One region of the Fictibacillus sp. b24 genome, then DNA from elsewhere that is predicted to be linked to it. Evidence: riboswitches for the same ligand, from Rfam matches in the RefSeq annotation. Region 1 holds a riboswitch; each other region holds the start of a gene.
The links. A riboswitch is a leader RNA that binds a small molecule or an ion and turns the genes downstream of it on or off. The one in region 1 is predicted to bind cobalamin.
Positions count from the first base shown of each region.

Region 2: linked by a shared signal. The riboswitch ahead of QUF49_RS19115 (acyl-CoA thioesterase) and the one ahead of QUF49_RS08680 (DUF4430 domain-containing protein) in region 1 are both predicted to bind cobalamin.
Region 3: linked by a shared signal. The riboswitch ahead of QUF49_RS07390 (ribonucleoside-diphosphate reductase subunit alpha) and the one ahead of QUF49_RS08680 (DUF4430 domain-containing protein) in region 1 are both predicted to bind cobalamin.

Region 1 covers NZ_JAUCES010000005.1:1,677,229-1,684,613, forward strand. The annotation lists gene resB (cytochrome c biogenesis protein ResB) at 1-17, shown strand, start outside; gene ccsB (c-type cytochrome biogenesis protein CcsB) at 43-1,227, shown strand; gene QUF49_RS08670 (response regulator transcription factor) at 1,544-2,260, shown strand; gene QUF49_RS08675 (ATP-binding protein) at 2,257-4,056, shown strand; cobalamin riboswitch at 4,167-4,350, shown strand; gene QUF49_RS08680 (DUF4430 domain-containing protein) at 4,697-5,098, shown strand; gene QUF49_RS08685 (ECF transporter S component) at 5,091-5,621, shown strand; gene QUF49_RS08690 (histidinol-phosphatase) at 5,866-6,678, shown strand; gene QUF49_RS08695 (hypothetical protein) at 6,836-7,051, shown strand; gene serA (phosphoglycerate dehydrogenase) at 6,994-7,385, opposite strand, start outside.
Region 2 covers NZ_JAUCES010000005.1:3,629,631-3,637,015, forward strand. The annotation lists gene QUF49_RS19080 (DUF3311 domain-containing protein) at 36-239, shown strand; gene QUF49_RS19085 (sodium:solute symporter family protein) at 240-1,733, shown strand; gene QUF49_RS19090 (hypothetical protein) at 1,792-2,235, opposite strand; gene QUF49_RS19095 (LytTR family DNA-binding domain-containing protein) at 2,248-2,685, opposite strand; gene QUF49_RS19100 (ferritin-like domain-containing protein) at 2,903-3,652, shown strand; gene QUF49_RS19105 (peroxiredoxin) at 3,665-4,336, shown strand; gene QUF49_RS19110 (YbaN family protein) at 4,571-4,930, opposite strand; gene QUF49_RS19115 (acyl-CoA thioesterase) at 4,968-5,444, opposite strand; cobalamin riboswitch at 5,626-5,805, opposite strand; gene QUF49_RS19120 (MGDG synthase family glycosyltransferase) at 5,933-7,051, shown strand; gene QUF49_RS19125 (transporter substrate-binding domain-containing protein) at 7,081-7,385, opposite strand, start outside.
Region 3 covers NZ_JAUCES010000005.1:1,446,576-1,453,960, reverse strand. The annotation lists gene QUF49_RS07395 (ribonucleotide-diphosphate reductase subunit beta) at 1-110, opposite strand, end outside; gene QUF49_RS07390 (ribonucleoside-diphosphate reductase subunit alpha) at 100-2,331, opposite strand; cobalamin riboswitch at 2,458-2,663, opposite strand; gene QUF49_RS07385 (3-hydroxybutyrate dehydrogenase) at 2,730-3,515, opposite strand; gene QUF49_RS07380 (GntP family permease) at 3,545-4,939, opposite strand; gene QUF49_RS07375 (sigma-54 interaction domain-containing protein) at 5,255-6,622, opposite strand; gene QUF49_RS07370 (hypothetical protein) at 6,798-6,965, shown strand; gene QUF49_RS07365 (class I SAM-dependent DNA methyltransferase) at 6,942-7,385, opposite strand, start outside.

The DNA of each region.
Region 1 (7,385 bases):
AATCTGATTCTAAGTAATGCCGTTCGAGCAGGAGGGTTAATGATGGCTGAAATCAGCAGTACGCTATTATATAGTGCATTTATTATTTATTTGTTCTCTACTCTATTTTTTGCAATGTCTATTTCAGATAAAAAGAACAAAGAAGAAAATCACACAAAAAAATGGGGTAAAATCGGTTTTATAAGTTCGTGTATAGGTTTTGCAGCTCAATTAGGCTATTTCATAACAAGATGGATGGCAAGTGGACATGCACCTGTAAGCAACCTGTTTGAGTTTACAACATTTTTTGGCATGATGATGGTGCTTGCGTTCATTATTTTATATGTAATCTATCGTACGAATGGCTTAGGTGTTTTTGCAATGCCTGTTGCAGTTCTTGTTATTGCATATGCGAGTATGTTTCCGAGAGATATTTCTCCCCTTATTCCTGCACTTCAAAGTGACTGGCTAAAAATCCATGTTACGACTGCAGCGTTAGGAGAAGGAATTCTCGCCATTTCGTTCGTATCAGGACTTATTTATTTAATTCGCACGGTAGACCAAACTGTAGCATCAAAAAAGACGCTGTGGCTGGAAATTATCCTTTATAGTTTAATCGCTGTAGTTGGATTCATTTTTGTTTCAATCGGATTTAAAGGTGCTGGCTATCAAACAACATTCGAGATGATGAACGAACAGAATCAGCCTGTTAAGGTAGTCTATGATATGCCTGCTATTGCGGGTCCTAGTAATGGTGAGCACCTAGATAACTCGTTTGGACCTTTGTTTTCTACACCATCTTGGATGAACGGTGTAGAGGCATCAGTTAAGCTAAATACATTCATCTGGTCTCTTTTAGCCGGTGCAGTTCTTTATGGCTTGCTTCGCTTGATCTTAAGAAAAAGAATTGCTGCAGCTCTTCAGTCTAAAGTAAAGATAAAACCTGACCTTCTTGATGAGATTAGTTATCGAGCGGTAGCAATCGGTTTTCCCATCTTTACACTAGGTGCGCTTATCTTTGCGATGATCTGGGCGCAGCAGGCTTGGTCGAGATTCTGGGGATGGGATCCTAAAGAAGTTTGGGCATTAATTACGTTCTTGTTCTACGCGGCTTTTCTTCACTTAAGACTTTCAAGAGGATGGCACGGCGAAAAGTCCGCATGGCTATGCGTTTTAGGATTTTGGATTATTACGTTTAACTTGATTGCAGTAAACCTGGTTCTTGTCGGATTGCATTCGTATGCTTAAAGGTTAAAATAGAGTCTCTCTTTTATAAGAGGGACTTTTTTGTAGGGAGCAAAATGTTTAGGAAAGGCTTTTTTCTAAATGCTGTTTTCTACAGGATTGTTGCTTTTAAATCTTTTTATTTTTTTGTCTTCGCCTGCACCAAGGAAAGCGAGCACCTTGAACGGAAAACAATCACTTCCAATAACATCAAAGTTTAACGCTTACGAAAAAAGAGATTAGATATACGTGTCCTGTTTGTTTGCAGCGCTTTGTTTCATGTATGATAGAAGCAGGATATAAAGACGTGCTTATCATGATTAGATATGGAGGATTGAATATGGATACAGAAGCTAAAATACTGGTTGTTGATGATGAAGAAAGAATTCGCAAACTATTAACGATGTATCTGGAACGAGAAAACTATGAAGTGCATGAAGCTGAAAATGGTGAGGATGCTCTTCAGATGGCTGTATCTATTAACTTTGATCTTATCTTGCTCGACCTCATGCTCCCAGGGATGGATGGCATTGAAGTTTGTGAGAAGTTAAGAGAAAAGAAAGCTACACCAGTCATCATGTTAACAGCAAAAGGCGAAGAACTTAACCGTATTCAAGGGTTTGAAGCAGGCACGGATGATTATATTGCAAAGCCTTTCAGCCCGAGGGAAGTCATCTTACGTGTAAAAGCACTGTTAAGAAGATCTTCACCTACTAAGTTCCTTCAAACAGAGACTGTGGCTAAAAATGTAGTGGTATTTAAACACCTCACGATTGATCACGATGCACACCGTGTGACAGCAGGAGGCAAAGAGGTGAATCTAACTCCTAAAGAGTATGAATTGCTTTATTACTTAGCAAAAACACCTGATAAAGTCTACGCACGTGAACAATTGCTTAAAGATGTATGGAATTATGAGTTTTTTGGTGATCTAAGAACAGTCGATACACATGTAAAAAGACTTCGTGAAAAACTAAATAAAGTGTCTCCTGATGCAGCTTCTATGATTGCAACCGTTTGGGGAGTAGGCTACAAATTTGAGGCGGGAAATGAATGATCTGGAGAAGTGTAGTTGGTAAGCTTTGGATAACGATTTTATTGTTAGTCTCCGTTGTACTAACCTTATTAACCATTTTGCTCACTCAGTTCTTTGAAACGTTTTACGATAGCCAAGCACGCGAACAGTTAACTAAGATGGCAGACCGGCTTGTACTCATTATGGAAAGTGATGAGAATAGGGAAGAAGCAATCCGCATTACGAGTGAGATGGCTGAAGCTTATTCTATGTCCATCATGATCATTGATGAAAACCAGGATTCATTCATGTCTCAAAACTTGTATGATAATGCACCGTACATACCAGTTTCCGTATTTAATCAAAACGATAAACTTTCTACGGTTACGGAAAACGGAAAGAAGATCTACGTGAATGGAGATTTTCCTGTAGTGAACAAAAATGATGAGTCCAAGCAGACGATGATCATTTATGGGGAACCGTACGAAGCCGGAAATACTAAAGGTGGAGTATATGTTTATCAGTCGATTGAAAATGTGAAAAAGACAACCAATCACACAAAATATTTGATTTTCTTAGCAGCTGGTATAGCTATCATCTTAACTACAGTTTTTGCGTTTTTCCTATCAACCCGGATTACGGCGCCGTTAAGAAGAATGCGAGAAGCTGCAACGTCTGTAGCTAAAGGTGAATTTGATATGAAAGTGCCGATTTTAACACATGATGAAATCGGTGAACTTGGAATGACGTTCAATCGTATGGGACGTCAATTGAAAAATAACATCACAGCGCTGAATCAAGAAAAAGAACAGCTGACAAGTGTGTTAAGTTCTATGGCGGACGGTGTGATTACCTTTGACAGAAAGATGAACATTTTAGTTACTAATCCTCCTGCCGATCGCTTTTTACAAGCGTTTTATTATGAATCAGGGATGAAGACTGAAGTGAACGGAAATGTTCCTGAAGCTGTCAGACAGCTTTTTCAGCAAGTTGTCTCACTTGAGAGTGAGCAGATGACAGAGATTGCGATTCAAGGCCGCTCATGGGTAGTCGTGATGACACCATTATATGATCAATCCCTTATTAGAGGTGCCGTCGCAGTACTTCGTGATATGACGGAAGAACGCCGAATGGATAAGTTAAGAGAAGATTTTGTTGCCAATGTTTCTCACGAGTTGAAAACTCCGATTGCTATGCTGCAAGGATATAGTGAAGCGATCGTAGATGATATCGCAGAATCAGAAGAAGAGAAAAAAGAGCTTGCTGGCATTATTTTAGATGAATCAAAACGAATGGGCAGGCTTGTTAACGAGCTGCTCGATCTCGCAAGACTAGAAGCAGGACACATGAAACTTCACTACGCCTCTCTTGCGATTGTGCCTTTTGCAGAAAGAATCGTGCGTAAATTCCAAGGACCTGCCAAAGACAGAGATATTCAGTTAAATCTTTCTATTGACGGTAACCTGGACTCCCATCAAGATCAAATAGAAGTAGATCCGGATAGAATTGAACAAGTGTTAACCAATTTAATTGATAATGCGATTCGCCATACGGCACAAGGTGGATTTGTAAATCTGTCGATTGGTGTGAGCCAACAGAACGTTAAGTTTTATGTGAGCGATAATGGATCTGGGATCAAAGAAGAAGATTTACCGTTTGTATTTGAACGTTTTTATAAAGGGGATAAAGCTAGAACGAGAGGGAAATCCGGTGGTACTGGTCTAGGATTAGCCATAGCAAGAAACATCGTAGAAGCACATGGAGGACAAATCAGCGTTCACAGCAAAAATAATGAAGGTACGACATTTTCCTTTGTTATTCCGCGAACGTTGAAATAAATTAGCAATACACCCCGATTAATCTTGTTTCATAAGGAACAAAAAATGATATAAAAAAAGATTTCACAAATTTCTCCATTACGTTATAATAAGAATTGTGTTTTCAAAAAATTCATAAGTGTTAAACAGGTGCAGTCCAGTATTGGACACGCTTAATAGGGAAAACGGTTAAATGCCGTTGCGGTCCCGCCACTGTAATTGTGAGAATCCTATAGTTTCGCCACTGTTAATACGGGAAGGCGATAGGAGACGATGATCAAGAGCCAGGAGACCTGCCTGTTTGTTACATGACATGACCTACGAGGATAGGGGGGTGTTTAACAGTGCCGGAGAGCCGGCTGCTGTTTTCTGCCTGTATACTATTAATCTCCTTCGTAGACGAAGGGGATTTTTTTAGTTATACGTAAATTCACTAAATTTATGGGTTTTTTCCTGAATCTTTATTGAAAAGTTGATTGTAGAGGAAGGTGTGAGACTCCAGCGGGACGAGCGGGGCAGGTGAGACTCCTAATGGCGCTTTGCGGCAGGAGGCTCACCGCACGCCCTGCGGATAGCGAAGCACCTGAAACGGATATCAACTCTTTCAAGAGCAACATGATTTGAGAAAAACCTTAACTCAAGACAAGAAAGAGGTAAAATGATGAAAAAACTACTTTTAGTATTTACAACAATGATCATGATACTTGTTGGCTGTGGAACGACTGAAGTAAAGGAAAACACGGATCAGCCAAAACAAGAGGAAACAAAAAAAGAACAAGTCACGGTTCAGATCACTAAAGATAATGGAAAAGAAAAGGTAACAGAGAAGAAAGTGGATTTAACAAAAGGTGCAACAATTATGGACGTGATGCAAGATAACTTTGATATCAAAACTCAATTCGATGGTGCATTTATAAGCAGTATTGAAGGAATTGAGGGAAATGAAAAGGATAAAACATCATGGTTCTTTTCTGTGAATGGTGAGGAAGCAATGAAAGGCGCAAAGGAAATCACTTTAAAGCCGGGAGATTCTTTAGAGTTCGACTTCCATAAATATGAATAATCTCAGTATTAGAAGAATGACGATCATTGCTTTGTTAGCTGCTCTTTTAACTGTAGGGCGAATCTGGTTTGCAATGATACCAAACGTTCAGCCAAACACAACGATTTTGATTTTGGCATCATTTGTACTAGGTCCTATTCACGGACTGCTGCTTGCTATCTTGAGTACACTAACCACAAACCTAGTTTTAGGCCACGGCTTATGGTCGTTCGGTCAGATGATTGCTTGGGGTCTTATTGCCGTGATGAGCGGCCTGATAGGTCGATACCGTCACAACATACCGTGGATGATTTTACCTTTATATGCTGGTTTCTGCGGATTTTTATTCGGTTTCATCATGTCGGTTATAATGGGCGGAATTATCATGCAAAAATTTTGGCCATATTATATAGCTGGGCTGCCGTTTGACCTTAATCATGCGATTGGAAATGTGGTATTCTTTGTAGTACTTTATAAACCGCTTCTTTACGTAATGGAGCATCAAATTAATAAAGATATGAACAAGAAAGCTGCCTTTGAATAGGGAGCTTTTTTTTCTGCAAAAAAATGGTTCAAAATAAGTCTTATTTGAATAGGATGATAAAGTTGATTTAACTTTTCTAAAGGAGGACAAAATGAGAGACTATTTAAACCGTTTTTTTGCAGTGATGTTTTTAATGATGTGCCTTAGCGTATTATTTATTGGAGTTAAATTAGGAGCATAAACTCTTGATTGAAACAGATATTCATGATACATATGGTAAAACGTTTTTAAAAAGGAGATTAATATGTTAACGGATTACCATTCTCATCTGGAAAAAGGCACTTTAACAATCGACTATCTAAAGCAATTTGTAGACACAGCAAGAGAAAAAGGGATACAAGAGTTTGGAATTTCAGAACACGCTTATCATTTTTATGAAACAAAGAACATTGTATCAAAACCATGGATGGAAGAAAGACGCTATTACAAGATGGACGATTATGTGAACTTGTTTAAACAAGCTGATCAACTTGGAATGGACGTAAGAATGTCTATTGAGATGGACTATACACCAGGCAGTCATGAGGAAATGGCTGCGTTCATCAAATCTTATCCGTTTGATTATGTGATCGGATCTGTTCACTGGGTAGACGATTTTGGAATAGATTTGGCAGAGTACCGAAAAGAATGGGATCGTCGTGATCTCTATGAAACGTATCGTGTATATTATGATCAGATCGTTACGCTTGCTGAAAGTAACTTATTTGATATCGTGGGGCATCTTGATCTTGTGAAGATCTTTAACTATGTTCCTGCCGATCAAGAATTCTTATATGAACAGTATGACCGTGTTACAGATGCTTTAAGCCGTTCAAAGACATGTGTAGAGATCTCGTCTGCTGGACTTCGGAAACCGGTTGGGAGGCTGTATCCTGAACCCGAACTCCTTTCACTCTGTTACAAGAAAGGAATTCCGATCGTACTTTCGTCAGACGCTCACGAACCTCATCAGGTTGGAGAAAACTATGAAGCATCCATTACGCTAGCCAAAGAGACGGGATACACGAAACTCATGACGTTTAGAGGCGGAGAGAGGAAAGAAGTAGAATTAGGGTAAGTAAAACTCTTAAAACGTAATCAAAAACTCAAAAAAGCTCTGCTTTAGAATGATTTCAATGCAGAGCTTTTTTCTATTGGCTCTTTTCTAAACACTTTTTTCTAAAAGGTTGTTGCTTTCAAATGTTGTCTTCTAAGATTGTTGATTGGAGTGTAAGATGCGAGACTCCTGCGGGACAGGCGGGCAGGTGAGACACTTAAAAGTGAAACGTACGAATGTGGCTCACCACCTGCCCCGCGGAAAGGGAGCATCTGAAACGGAAATCAACCACTTTCATGAGCAACAAAGTTTACGAAAACAGCCTGTCTTTTATACTTACAAGTCTAACGGTTTACAAACAAGAAGATCTTCAATACTTGCAAGCTCTTTTTGAGTAGATTCCGGCAGCTGGGTGTCAAATGTTAAAACCATCATCGCTTCTCCGCCAGCTGATTTTCTTCCAACGTGCATCGTAGCGATGTTAATGTTTCTTTCACCTAAAAATGCCCCGACTTTTCCGATGATTCCTGGAGTGTCTCTGTGTTCAATGTACAAAAGTGAACCTTGAGGAACAAAGTCTACCGTGTAGCCGTTTAGCTGAATAATACGGCCGCCGAACCCTTTAACGAGTGTTGCAGAAAGCGTAAATATCTTGTTGACGCCAGTTACTTTTACATGAATGATGTTTGGATAACCATGGTCAGCTGTTCCATGTTTTTCTCCAACCA
Region 2 (7,385 bases), 2.0 Mb from region 1:
TATTTCTAAAAACACCACAGAGAAGGGACAAGTGCATCATGAAGAAATTATTAATGATTTTATTCATTACTGCTCCATTTATCGCGCAGCTGGTCGTTTTACCGTTCGCTAACCGAATTGATCCTATTGTTCTAGGACTTCCGTTTCTTCAGTTTTGGCTGTTTTTATGGATTGTTTTAACTCCTTTATGCACCTTTGGCATCTATCAACTACAGAAATCACAAGGAGGCTTGGACTAAATGCAGCAAGGTAATCTTACAGCACTGTCTATCACAATGTTTATCATCTTAACAGTCGTTCTGATCGGGTTTATTGCAGGCAGAGACAAAGCTACCCGCAGCTCTGTTGAGGAATGGTCTGTCGGAGGAAGACGTTTCGGCGGTTTACTTGTCTGGTTTCTTGTCGGGGCTGACCTTTACACAGCCTATACATTTCTAGGATTGACGAGTACTGCATATACGGCGGGAAGTCTCGCATTCTTTGCGATTCCCTATTCTGTTCTTGCTTACTTTATCTCGTATTTTTTCCTTCCGAAACTATGGAAAGTGGCGAATGAACATAAACTTACGACATTAGCAGATTATGCACGTGAGCGTTTTGATTCAAAGCTCCTTTCTTCTTTAATTGCCATTGTCGGCGTACTTATGCTTATTCCATATATCTGTCTGCAACTGAGCGGTATTCAAGATACGCTGCAAGTTGCTGGAACAGGTTTTATCAATGTAAAAGTGGTCGTGATCACTTCGTTCTTGCTCGTTGCTCTTTATACGTTCTTCAGCGGTATTAAAGGACCGACTTATACAGCAATCATTAAAGATGTTCTCGTTTGGGCGATCATGCTGTTTATGGTTGTATCATTACCAATCATGCACTTTGGCGGCTGGAACCCTATGGTTGATAAGATCGTCACTGAAGCTCCTCAGCTTTTAACGATTCCTACGGAAGGACCAAAAGGTATACCTTGGTTCATTACAGCGGCTTTCGTTTCATCACTCGCTCTCTTTATGTGGGCACATGCAGCTACAGGCGTATTTACAGCAAGAAGTGCTGATGCTATACGAAAAAATGCACTGTTTCTGCCTCTGTACAATATCGTTTTAATCCTTGTTGTTTTCCTTGGTTTTATCGCATTCCTAGTTTTGCCGGACGGTACAGATCCGCGCTTTGCATTGCTGGCACTTATTCAAACGTCTTACGGCGGTATCGGTCAAGGCTTAGCGTATTCGACGATCGCTCTTGCATCACTCATTCCATGTTCCATCATGGCAATCGGTGCATCTAACCTTTTTGCGAACAACATTTACCGTGATCTTATCAATCCGAAAGTAAAGGGTGCAAAATTGACGATGATAACACGCGGCATGGTTTTCGTTGTTATTGGACTCGCTTTATTATTTGGTCTTGTGTTTCCGCAGGCTCTCGTTTCCTTGCAGTTGCTTGGCGTATCCGGAATGGTACAGATCTTCCCTGCGATCGTGATCAGCTTGTTTTGGAAAAATCAATCAAGAGAAGCAACAATCATCGGTTTGCTTGTTGGACTAGCGGTTACGTTTACCGTCTATTCAACGGGAACTTCTCTAGGAATCTATGAAGGTTTCTGGGGATTAATGGCTAACTTTGCTGCTGTTGCAGTATTGAATCCGCTGTTTGTAAAAAAAGCGAAGTCATCCACAAACGCTGTTAAGAATTATCTTTTTGATGAGAAAGCGGAAAAAGTGGATAAAGTTGCGTAAAGACGCACAATAGCAAGAGGATGGCCCTTTGCGGTCATCCTCTTTCTTATTTTCAGCGTTACTTACCTTGATTTTCTTCTCTAAAGCTAAGTATCTTTTGATTAAATTTCATACCAAGTACTTTAAAGTAAATCGAAAACCCAAAGATCGCGCCAAGATAGATGACATGATACAGAATCAGCATGTTATAGAAAGTTGCTGATCCTACGCTAAACCAATGAAACATTTGTGACATGCCGAATAACACAAGGCCAAGCAATATATATTGAATAAATACTTTAGTAGCACCTGACAGCTTGATTGCACTTTTCTCATTCCAAAACAAATACTGAAACACCGTGACAAGAATGCTTAAGAAAAAGATTTGCACGATGAGTTCAAAAGGAATTTCCCTCACTCCCATTATGGAACCAAAAATTACATATATAATGATCCCTGCTGAGAAGAACAAACTCATCATCATTTTAAAATCGACCATAAACTCCATTACTTTTTTCCACATACTCAGCGCCTCCTAAAATCCTAATTTTTCTTTCAGCTTAGGTACATATTGTCTGGATACGATCATATTCTCTCCATTTTCAAGCATCACTTCTACCTTGCCCCCGAATCGAGGTGTAATGGTTTTGACTTTATCCAGGTTTATGATAGTCGATTTAGTAGCCCTAAAAAGATGACCATCACCGAACATTTCTTCTACATGATAAAGTCTCATCGAAACTTCATATACGCGCTCTTTCGTATAAGCAAAATTTTTCTTATCTACAGATTCAAAGTAATAGATATCATCTGGTGAAAGCAAATAGGTTTTTTCATTTATGGAACCCATTATTTTGCGTTCAAACGATCTAAGTGACGTTAAAATTTTGATTACTTCCTCGTTCATCTCTTTACATTTCAAGACAATTTCAAGCTCTTGTGCATCGTCATTTTCTATGATGGTAATCTTCATCCTCCACCCTCCCTCGGCTATTTTTTACCTTGTGGATTCAGTATATGTCAGCGAATTCCGCCAGTAAATCTCTTCCGAACTAAGCTGCGTTTTCTTATTACTAAGTTGCATGAATCGATTTTCAAGGCTGTTTCCGCAAATGAAAACAATCGAACAAACAACAAATGTTGGGCATTTGCATAGACTATGGCGACTTTATTTTTTGGAGGGTATACACATGAGCTATATGAATCCAGAACAGCAGCAACAGCAAGGCACCAGTCAGCAGCAGGCTCTGCAACTATCTCTTCAGCTTATTAAAGAGGCTGTTGCAGGAGAAAGAGAAGATCAGCTGTTTTATGAGTATTTAATTTCACAAGCACCGACAAATGAAGAGAAATTAATTATTGCATCTATACGTGATGATGAGAAAAGGCATAACAAGCTTTTCAAAATGATTTATAAAGATATCACAGGTCAAGAAGTGCCACCTGCCAATGGTGAAGAGTTTCAAAAGCCTAAATCGTATAAAGATGGACTTGTTAGAGCACTTTTTGGAGAACTTCGAGCTGTGGAAAAGTACCGTGTAATCAGGCAAGGACTTCCTAATCAATACTATCGAGACATTCTGTTCAACATTATTACAGACGAAATTAAGCACAGTGCTAAGTACAACTACTTATATACCTTTAACAGTCAGCCAGGTTCATCCCGTCTTCCTCAAACAGTTAGCGCACCGGCGCCTCAAACTCAGAGTGTCGCAGATAAATGGGTGACCTATATTGATCCTCTTGTAAAAAGAGCTTTAAAAGAAACGGAAGAAGGGATTAACCTTACTCACTTATATCAGGAGTTTATTTTATCTGGTGTCCTGGTTGGTCAAGGGTTCACACCAGAGCAAGCCATCGAGCAAGTTGAAGAGTGGGAGAAAACAGGAGAGTCTCAGCTGCTAAAAAAGAGCAAGATGATGGGAAACCAACAAAGATAAGGAGGGAGCGAAATGGATTCTGCACAAGCATTTACAAAGCCTTTTATTGGAGATCAATTTCCGGAGACGACAGTTCATACCACCCTTGGGGAACTTGTCCTCCCAACAAGCTATCAAGGTCATTGGTTTGTCCTCTTTAGCCATCCTGGTGACTTTACCCCTGTATGTACAACAGAGTTTGTTGCCTTCCAAAAACTTATGCCTGAATTTAATAAGCTCAACACATACTTAATCGGTTTATCTGTAGAGCAGGTGTACTCTCACCTTAAGTGGATCGAGTGGATTCAGCAAAATTTAAAAGTTGAGATCACCTTTCCTATTATCGCGGACAGTCTAGGCAAATTGGCGATGAGACTTGGGATGATTCATCCTACGATGGGCACAAGAACGGTTCGAAGTGTTTATATCGTGGACCCCACAGGAAAAATTAGAATGATTCTTACGTATCCCGAGAATGTCGGGCGTAACATTAATGAGATATTGCGAGCGGTTAAAGCTTTGCAAACTGCTGATGCCAATAAGGCTGCAACACCTGCAAACTGGCCAAAAAATGAACTTATCGGAGACCGCTTAATTGTACCACCGGCTAGTACCGTTCAAGAAGCCAAAAAGCGTGCCGATCAAGCGCAATCTGGAGAAATTCAGTGTTACGATTGGTGGCTATGTTCAAAACCATTATCTTAGAGATGGAAATGACTTATAAAGGTGAGGACTGAGCCTTTGTGGGTCATTTTTATTTTGTGAAGATTGATATTAACGTTAATATTTTTATGGATGTCTTTTATAGGCAAACCGTTCTCTTCAGCGTCTCTTCCAGCACAGGTACTTCATCCTTATACATCTGCCACCATTATTCTCCATTAAAAAAAGAGCCTAAACCCCAGAGATGGTACTACTGTTGGGTCAGACTCATTAACTTTAGGCCGTTTTAATTTTAAAAATGAAATAATAGTACTTATACAATACAATAAGAACCAAAATAACTCTTACCATGGTACTCTCAGCCATTATAAAGGCAATCGCAATCATGGAGTCTGCGAACAGGTTAATCATAATCTTTTTTCTGAGCGTCAAAGAGCGTTCCTTGATAAACTCTTCGAGGTGCTGTTTATATATAGTGGTGCCTTTAAACCACACTTCAAATCTCTTAGACCCCTTTACAAAGAAATACGATGCCAGAAGTAGAAATGGCGTTGTTGGAATCAATGGCAATACAATCCCTACCATTCCTAAACTAAGGAAAAAGAATCCCAATATCACAAATATAATATTCTTCACTTTCATTGGAATTCTCCCTCTCTTCAGGCGTTTCTTGTTAGGCGTTTGCGTTTTTATACAACAGACGCCGCTCCTTTCTTAATGGAGCACTGTCAAAAAAAGCAGCCTCTTCTTCTGTTTCTGGTATCACGCTTGGTACGGGCGATGGCTTTCCATCTTGATTGATTGCTACCATTGTTAAGATAGACGTTGTGTTTAACGTTCTGTTTCCCGTCTCTAAATTCTGGCACTCTACTTTTACGTAGACTTCCATTGAAGTTCTTCCCGTTGAGATCACAACTCCCTCTAAAATGAGGATGTCGCCGACTTTAGCTGACGATAAAAAGTTTACATTATCAATGGATGCTGTTACAACCACTTTCTTGCTATGCTTCATTGCTGTTATGGCTGCAATTTCATCAATGTATGATAAAACGGTACCGCCAAAGATCGTTCCCATGTGATTGGTATCAGGGGGTAAAACCAACTTTGTTTGAATTGTTCGTGAAACGTTTGCTGACAACTGCTGTTCCATACCATACCTCTTTTCTGGAGTTTGAACACTCCTAGTTTAGTAGAGGGAGTTGGTTTAAAAACAGATTAGACGCAAATAAAAATCCATCACAAAGGATGGATTAACACGCAGCATAATAAACAGACCACAAAACAAATCTATTAAAATACCCTACGTCTTATCTTCCCAACTCCCGAAGAAGATCAACGACATAATCACGGCAGGTCTCCTGACTCGTGCCTTATGCCTACTCTAAGCCCTTCCCATCGTTAAACAGTGGATTTGCTTATTTCGTCAGCACTTACAGTTGCGGGAACAGCTCTGGATTCTCACCAGATTCCCTATTAAGTCTGCAACAGACACCATGATTACTGGATCTTATTGAATTATAAATCTCCCTTATTGTATCATTAATCATTTTTACTTTTTACAAAACATTCTTATCTCCTTCATATTGCGTTTAAAAACCCCTGTTATTCTTATTTCAAAAGAATGGGGAGGTTTTCTGATTGATACGTCCAAATGCATTAATTCTAACCGCAAACTATGGAAGCGGGCATGTTCAGGTCGCAAATGTTCTCGCCGAAGAGCTTAAGAGTAAAGGGTACGAACCTATCATTTCAGATTTATTCGGAGAGGCTCATCCAATCATGGCTCAGATTACACAGTCTCTTTTTATCAAAAGCTTCTCTCATGGCTCTTCTTTTTATAAATGGTTCTATTATGGAACGAACAAGCTGAACGCAACGACGATTACCCAGTTTTCCCGTTACTTAGGCCGCAAGCGTTTCATTGAACTGATCGAGAAACATCACCCTCGTTTCGTCATAACCACTTTTCCGCTTCATGCTGCTCCTTTTTTACTAAAAAAATCACGCTATAACATTCCGATCTATACCGTAATTACGGATTATTTCGCTCATCCTTTTTGGATTAATCCTTCCATCGACCACTATTTTGTGGCGTCTGATTCAGTTAAACAAGGTTTGATGAAACATCAAGTGGATGAAAATAAAATTACTGTAAGCGGCATTCCGATTCGGTCTGGTTTCTACCAATTTATAAATAAAGAAGTGATCTTAAATAAATATGAAGTCTCTCACAGCAGCCATGTAGTTACCATTCTTGCTGGCGCACAGGGTGTCCTTAAGAATGTAAAGCAATTGGCTGAGCGTTTGCTTCAGGACCCTTCCCTAACAATCATAGTGATTTGCGGTAAGAATAATGATTTATATGAAAAACTCTTGCCAACCGCAGTTCAATATCCCGAAACTTTCCGATTGTTTGGATATGTAGAAGAGCTTCATGAAATCTTAAAACTGTCCCATTGTTTGATTACAAAACCAGGTGGTATCACCATAACAGAAGCCGCAGCCCTTAACCTGCCCCTTATCTTATATAAGCCAGTGCCAGGCCAGGAAAGTGAAAATGCAAAACATTTTCAATCACATGGAGCTGCACTAATTGCAGAATCAACAGATGAGATTGCTCATTGCGTACAAAGGTTGTTTCATAACAAACAACTGCTAGCGGGCATGAAAACTGCTCTAAAGTGTATCCACCAGCCCGTTTCTTCTCAAAAAATTGTTCATCACGCTTTACAAGGCTATCAAAAACTCAAAGCATAGGAGCTTTGAGTTTTAAATTTCAGTTATTCTTATTTACCGTAAATCCACTCTGATTTTAAACGGTCAAATTCTCCCTGAAGCTCCATCTCATCCATCCATAAGTTAACCCAGTTTTGGAAAACTGCATCGTTTTGGTGCATTAAATAACCTTTTTGACTTTTAGTGAAGGTATTATCAGTAAGAGCAGCATAAAGTCTCGAATCTTTCCCCGCATAATAAATAGCTTCTACACTATCTGTAATCATGACATCTACCTCACCTTTAGCGACCATTGGCGGAATATCGAGATTATTATTTATGACAACTACTTTAGCTTGTTTAATGTGAGCATCAA
Region 3 (7,385 bases), 230 kb from region 1:
CAGTTCAGTATATTAGAGCTTCTTCCATTGATAATACCCGTAGAAGCGTTAGGCGCTTCCACATCATAGATTTTTCTCTTCTGCAGATGTTCGGCAGCTTTAACTTTCACAGCTTTCACATCCTTCCAGCTCAATTGATGTAGATCTCGTATAATAGGTAGTCTTCAACCCTTTTTGGAAGCTCAACATGTGCAGATGAAGCAGCTCTTTCGCTTTTATATTGTGATTAACATAAAGGTTAAACGAAATGGATTGATCCACATGTCTTTGTCTTACAGCATTCTGCTCGATACTCCAAGTTTGATCAATAAGAAAAGCAGATTTATAGAACCACGTTGTCTCAGTACTCAGATCGGGTGCTGTTACTGGAATCTTATAATTCTTTTTTTCTTCTGAATAAAACTTTTTAAAGATCGGATCAACACTAGGCGTTGAATTTGCAATAATTGACGTAGAAGAATTTGGAGCAACAGCAATAAGATATCCATTTCTTAAGCCGTGCATTCTTACTCTTTCTTTTAAGCACTTCCACTCTTCAGAAGAATACCCTCGCTTTAAAAAATAGTCTCCATTCGCCCAGTCTGACCCATCAAATGCGGGATACTTTCCTTTTTCTTTTGCGAGCTCACAACTAGCACTTATTACATAGTAATTGATTATTTCATAAAGTTTGTCTGCATAAGATACTGCTTCATCACTTTCCCATTTGATCCCCTCTTTTGCAAGAAGATGATGCCATCCGAATGTTCCTACCCCTATCGCTCTGTATTTTTGATTAGTAAGCATTGCTTGAGGAACATCAATACGGTTAAGATCGATCACATTATCGAGCATTCTGATCTGAATATCAATTACTCTTTTTAACACATTATCTTGAATTACCTTAGCGAGAGAAAGCGACGATAAGTTACATACCACAAAATCTCCTGGTGTTTTTCTGATAATAATTTCTCCATCTTCAGTCTCTTCAGAAGAAACGACGGTTGCGGACATGTTTTGCATAATCTCTGTACACAGGTTAGAAGCATAGATCATTCCTAGATGAGGATTGGGATTTAAACGGTTTACCGTATCGCGATAAAACATAAAAGGAGTTCCCGTCTCTAGCTGAGATTTCATGATACGTTTCATGATTTCAATTGCCGGTACACATTTTTTAGAAAGTCTATCGTCTTCAAGACACTCCGTATATTTTTCTCTGAAGCTTCCCAAGCCCTTTGTTTCGTCAAAGAAATCCTCCAATGAGTATCCCTTTACCTTTCTTATTTCATGGGGATCAAACAGATGCCACTCTCCCCGTTTCTCAACTTGTTCCATGAATAGATCCGGAAGACATACTCCTGTAAACAGGTCATGTGTTCTCATTCGCTCATCACCATTATTTAACTTTGCATCTAAAAATTCTAAAATATCTTTATGCCATATATCTAGGTAAACGGCAATCGCTCCTTGCCTTTGTCCTAGTTGATCAACAGAAACTGCAGTATTGTTTAACTGCTTCATCCATGGGATAACACCTGATGAATTGCCTTTAAATCCTTTAATATCTGAGCCTCTCGCACGAATCTTACCAAGATAGATTCCTAGTCCTCCACCGCCTTTAGAGACGGTTGCTGCATCGGTATTCGAATCAAAAATCCCTCTAAGACTGTCGTCGATCGTATCAATAAAGCATGAGCTAAGCTGGCCAAAACTTTTACCTGCATTAGCTAGGGTCGGGGTTGCGACCGTCATATATAAATTAGAAAGTGCCCAATAAGCTTCTTTCACTTGTTGAAGCCTATTCGTTTTATCCTCGTCTCTCATTAAATACAAGGCAATCAGCATCCACCGTTCTTGAGGCAGTTCATAAATCTCATTATCAAACCCTTTTGCCAAATATCGGTCAGCCAGCGTTTTCAACCCTATGTATGTAAAAAGCTTATCTTTAGCTGGATCTATCATTTTTTCAGCTTCTTCAATTTCTTGCTCATTATAAGAGGTTAGGATCGTATAATCGTAGATATTCAAGCCCACTAATTTTTGAATTAATCCACACAGATTTGAATAGGGGGGATTCTCTAATTCTCCTCTGTTACGTCTTACTTCTTCATATAGCTGCTTCAAATAAATCTGTGCCGCTACAAACGTCCAATCAGGTTCTTCTGCAGTTAAACCATTTAATGCTTCCATCACTAATTGTCTGTATAGAGATGCAGAATCGTTTGTCTCAGTTTCACTTTCTAGTTTTTCAGCTCTTTCTAAAAATGCCTTCGCTTCTATTCCTGGGAAATTCTCGACACATTCTCTTAACCACTCCCCGAGTAAAGAGTTTGCAGCTGTCATTTTCATTGTTCAAACACTCCTTAAATCATAATAAAAACCCCCTTCCATCAGGAAGAGGGTGAAAGAAACGTGTGATTGCTGCAAGAATACCTTTATACAGTCACTGTTCTTTCTCCCAATCCCCGAGGAAAAGAAAATAGGAGTATTTCAGGCAGGTCTACTGGCTTTTGCTTCTTCCTACTTTGGGCCTTCCCATACAGCAGCCATAATACTTATAGCTAATCTGTACAGTGGCTATTCCATTTCGTCCACAATTACAGTTGCGGGGACAGCTTCGGTTTCTCACCGAATTCCCTTTTAAGCCGGAAACTTCCGGCACCTGAATTCTCCATATATAGGTTTGTATCATTACTCTGACACTAAATATAGTAAATGTCAATTAAATCTATAAAATTATTATTTTTTTATTGAGCCACATAACCGCCATCAATCACAATAGCCTGCCCTGTAACACCCTTTGCATTTTCACTAGAAAGAAACAGGGTATAATCGGCAATTTCTTGAACATCAAGCAAGCGTTTTTGAGGAACAAGCGGGTAGATCACTTCTTCCAAAACTTTTTCAAGTTCAACGTTTCTAGTTTTCGCTAGATCCTCAAGCTGTCCTCTTACAAGGGGTGTATCTACATATCCAGGACAAACAGCATTAACAGTAATACCATGTGGTGCACCTTCTAAAGCTGCTACTTTAGTTAATCCGATTACTCCATGCTTTGCACTATTATAAGCGGATTTTCCAGCAAAACCGACTAATCCATTTATTGATGCCATGTTGATTATGCGTCCGAACCCTTGTTTTTTCATGATCGGAAACACATGTTTTGTAGCAATAAAAGGAGCAGTAAGCATTACAGAAATCAACTGCTGAAACTTTTCAGTAGGAAACTCTTCTAGTGGTGATACGTATTGTAATCCAGCGTTGTTGATCAGGATATCAATCCGATTATAATGTTGATGAGCTTGATCCAATGCGTTTGTTATGTCTTCCTCTTTTGTAACATTGCACCCTAGCCCGATAGCATCATGACCATCACGTACCAAAACTTCAGCTGACTCTTTTGCCTTCTCATTATTAAGGTCACTGATTACGACCTTTGCACCTTGTTCGGCAAACGCTTTAGCTAATTGCAGCCCGATCCCGCTTGCAGCTCCAGTAATAAAAACAACTTTTTTTTCTACGAAGGATCTCATGTATGACTACTCCTTTTCTTTCATAATTCTTATACGATACCAAGACCATAGTAAAGTCCAATAATGACAAATACAGCTACTGTTTTAATAATTGTCATTGCGAAAATATCAATATAAGCCTGTTTATGAGTTAATCCTGTAACAGCTAACAGTGTAATTACGGCTCCATTGTGAGGAAGAGTATCCATCCCGCCGCTCGCCATAGAAGCAACACGGTGAAGGACTTCTGGATCAATGCCTAATTTATTCGCTTGTGCGATATATGTTTCACTCATTGTTGCGAGCGCTATACTCATACCGCCTGAGGCTGATCCTGTAATCCCAGCTAAAGTTGTAGTAGTAACTGCTTCATTTATTAACGGATCTTTAATTGTATTTGACATGGCTGTATTCACTGCCGTAAAACCTGGAAGTGCTGCGATTACTCCCCCAAACCCATACTCTGATGCTGTATTTAGAGTGGCAAGCAAAGCACCGCCGATCGATAAGTTGATACCTTTATTAAAGTTGTTTTTAATTCTTTTAAATGAGAACAGAAGTACCGTAATGATACCAATGATCAATGCACCTTCAACTGCCCAAACTGCAGCAAGTGTCGGAATCTGGATCGCGGGTACATTCTTCATACCAATGGCAGAAAAGTCAAAAGTTGTTCCGTAATACTTAGGAATAAGAACCGTGAACCATTTGTTGAAGACTCCTACCAAAATGAGTGGAAGGATCGCAATAAATGCGTTCGGAAGGTTTTCAGACTCAATTTTTTCAGGCTCGTTGCTGTGACCCGTCCCATAGCCTTCTCCCTTTGCTGCCGCTTGTCTTCGTCTCCATTCCAAGTAAACCATACCAATAATAAAGACAAACATTCCCCCAATAAAGCCAAGCCACGGCGCTGCCCAAGTTGTCGTTCCAAAGAATGACGTTGGGATGATATTCTGAATCTGAGGACTGCCTGGAAAAGCATCCATCGTAAAAGTAAAAGCACCTAACGCGATGGTTCCAGGTATGAGTCTTTTTGGAATATTTGCCAGTCTAAAGAGTTCTGCTGCGAACGGATAAAGAGCAAAAGCAACTACGAATAATGATACGCCTCCGTATGTTAGAATGGCTCCAACGAGCACAATAGCAAGCATCGCTCGCGATGGTCCGATCAGTTTAATAACAAACTGCGTAATGGATTTTGCAAACCCTGACATCTCAATAACCTTTCCGAATATTGCTCCTAATAAGAAGACTGGAAAGTATAGCTTAATGAATCCAACCATCTTCTCCATAAAAACCCCAGAGAAAAACGGAAGTACATGTCCTGGTTCTGTTAGCAGCACAGCAAAAAGTGCTGCAATCGGTGCAAATAAGATAACACTAAATCCTCTATACGCTACAAACATTAAGAAAAATAATGCCAATAAAATAATAATAATATCCATTTCTATTCCCCCATTTCTTACGTTCTCGTATACTTTGAAGCGCTTTCATTTTACTGTGGCATCAGCACCTTTCCGTATAAACTACACCCCGTAATGTAATGCAAGTTCCATGCCAACTTGAAAATTCCTTTATTCAGGTCACAATAAAGAATTTTTTCCGAAAAAGCGGAACATTAAGCTAATAAAGTTTCTTGCAAAAATAAATATTGCTATAAAGAATGTTTTCAAAGCTACTAATCTATTCATTTTATTAACATTATGAATAATTCCGAAAAAACGGAAAGTGATTCCGTTTTTCCGGAAGATGAGTGCGAATTAACGAATATTGTACTTTTTGATTTTATCGTACAAATTTGTCTTCCCTATACCTAGTTGTTTAGCAACTCCCTTAATATCACCATTCATCTTCTCTAGATAATAAGAGATAACGTTCCTTTCTGTTTCTTGCACATGTTCTTTAAGTGTCATTACCGTTTTATGTACACCTAATTTTTCTTTTAGAAAATCCGGAAAAGAATCAATCGTCAATCGATCACTCAGTGTAAGCTGAATAGCTGCTTCTACAAAATTTTTAAGTTCTCTAGCATTTCCAGGCCATTCATATTCTAGAAAAGCTTCTTTAACATCATCATCAATACTGAGGATTCTTTTACCTGTCACTTTGCAATTCATAACTATAAAATTTTCTGCCAAGGGCCAAATATCTTCTTTTCGTTCACGAAGTGGAGGTACCTTAATCTGCAGTACATTAATACGATAGAATAGATCTTCCCGAAATTTGTTTTCCATAATTAGCTTTTCAAGAGGACGGTTTGTGGCTGCGATCACTCTAACGTTTACCTTCTGAGTATGTACAGCACCAACAGGCTCTACCTCTTTCTCTTGAAGTACACGTAGCAGCTTGATCTGCATACTTTGAGGGAGATCACCAATTTCATCTAAAAATAATGTTCCTCCATCTGCAACCTGAAACTTTCCTAATTTCCCTCCTTTTTTTGCTCCCGTAAAAGCGCCTTCTGAATAACCGAATAATTCCGACTCAAATAAATGCTCAGGTACCGCGCCACAATTGAGCTTTATGAACGGTTTTGCACTTCTTTCGCTTAACTGATGAATGCTATGGGCCAGTAATTCCTTACCCGTTCCGCTTTCACCCCGAATCAATACAGATAAATCACCACTAGCAATGTTTTTTACATGTTTTTTTATTTTTTCAACTTCAGCAGATGTTCCAGCAAAATCATTTAATGTATAAGATGCTCCATTGATTTCTTCCCACTCATTTTTATAAAAATTCAGCTCATGAAGCAAAGCTTTAATATGAGAGTTCATCTTTTTCCATTGTTCAGTGTCTCTAAAGATCACTGTTCCGACTGCGCCTATTATTTTCCCCTCATTAAAGATGGGAATTCTATTAGCAATCATGTAGTTGCCTCGAATGAATTGCAGATCAGCAATTTCTACCTTACCCTGTAAAACCGCTTTGTCCATTCTTGTATTTTCAATAACATTTGTTACATGTTTGCCAATAACTTCTTGAGGATCCTCACCTAAGAACTTACAATATGTCTTATTCATATAACGGACGATGCCTTCATGATCAACGACTACAATCCATTCGTAAGCGCTATCAATAATCGTCTCTAAAATGTTGTTTTTAAATAACGGATCTTGAACTAGCAAAATATCCACCCTATTTCTGTAAGAAACTAATACTCTTTAATGGTATTGTAACGTTTCCTACAATAAAAGACAGCACATAGGCTGTCTTTTTAAACTTTTATCTTTTTAGCAGTTTTTAAAAGATTGCTACTTTTGAGGCATTCATCTTCATTGACAAGTTGATTGTAGTGGAAGGATGCGAGACTCCTGGGGGATTAGTGGGACAGGTGAGACTCCTAAAAGTGCAAAGCGCTTAGGAGGCTCTCCGCACCCCCCGGAAAGCGAACATCCTGGAACGGAAACAACCACTTTCAAGAGCAACAAGAATTGTGAAAACAGCCTACCCTTTCCTTGCAACGAATAAAATACGTTCACTTTCATCTGATGGATCTTCATGTTTAAAATCAGCTGAAACATTTAATAGGTCGTAGCCGCATTCTAGTAACCATTTTGTATAATCTTCTACTGAGAATGTTCGCTGCATATGAAGTTCGTCATATCGATCATACTTGGTTCCGTTTTGAATAAAAAAGGATAAATCATGTTCCACACTATTTTCATATTCACCTTGATAGCACTGCCATATGTAAGAGAGCTTCTCTTCGTTACTTCCGAAGGTTTGTCCTATAAAGATTTCGTTGATCTTATGTATAGAATGAACATCGAACAGCAGAAGTCCTCCAGCTGTAAGATGATTTCCTGCTGAAAGAAAGGTACGTTTTACATCTTCTTCTGTTAAAATGTAGTTAAGCGAATCACATAGTATCGTCACACAGTCGAAGGA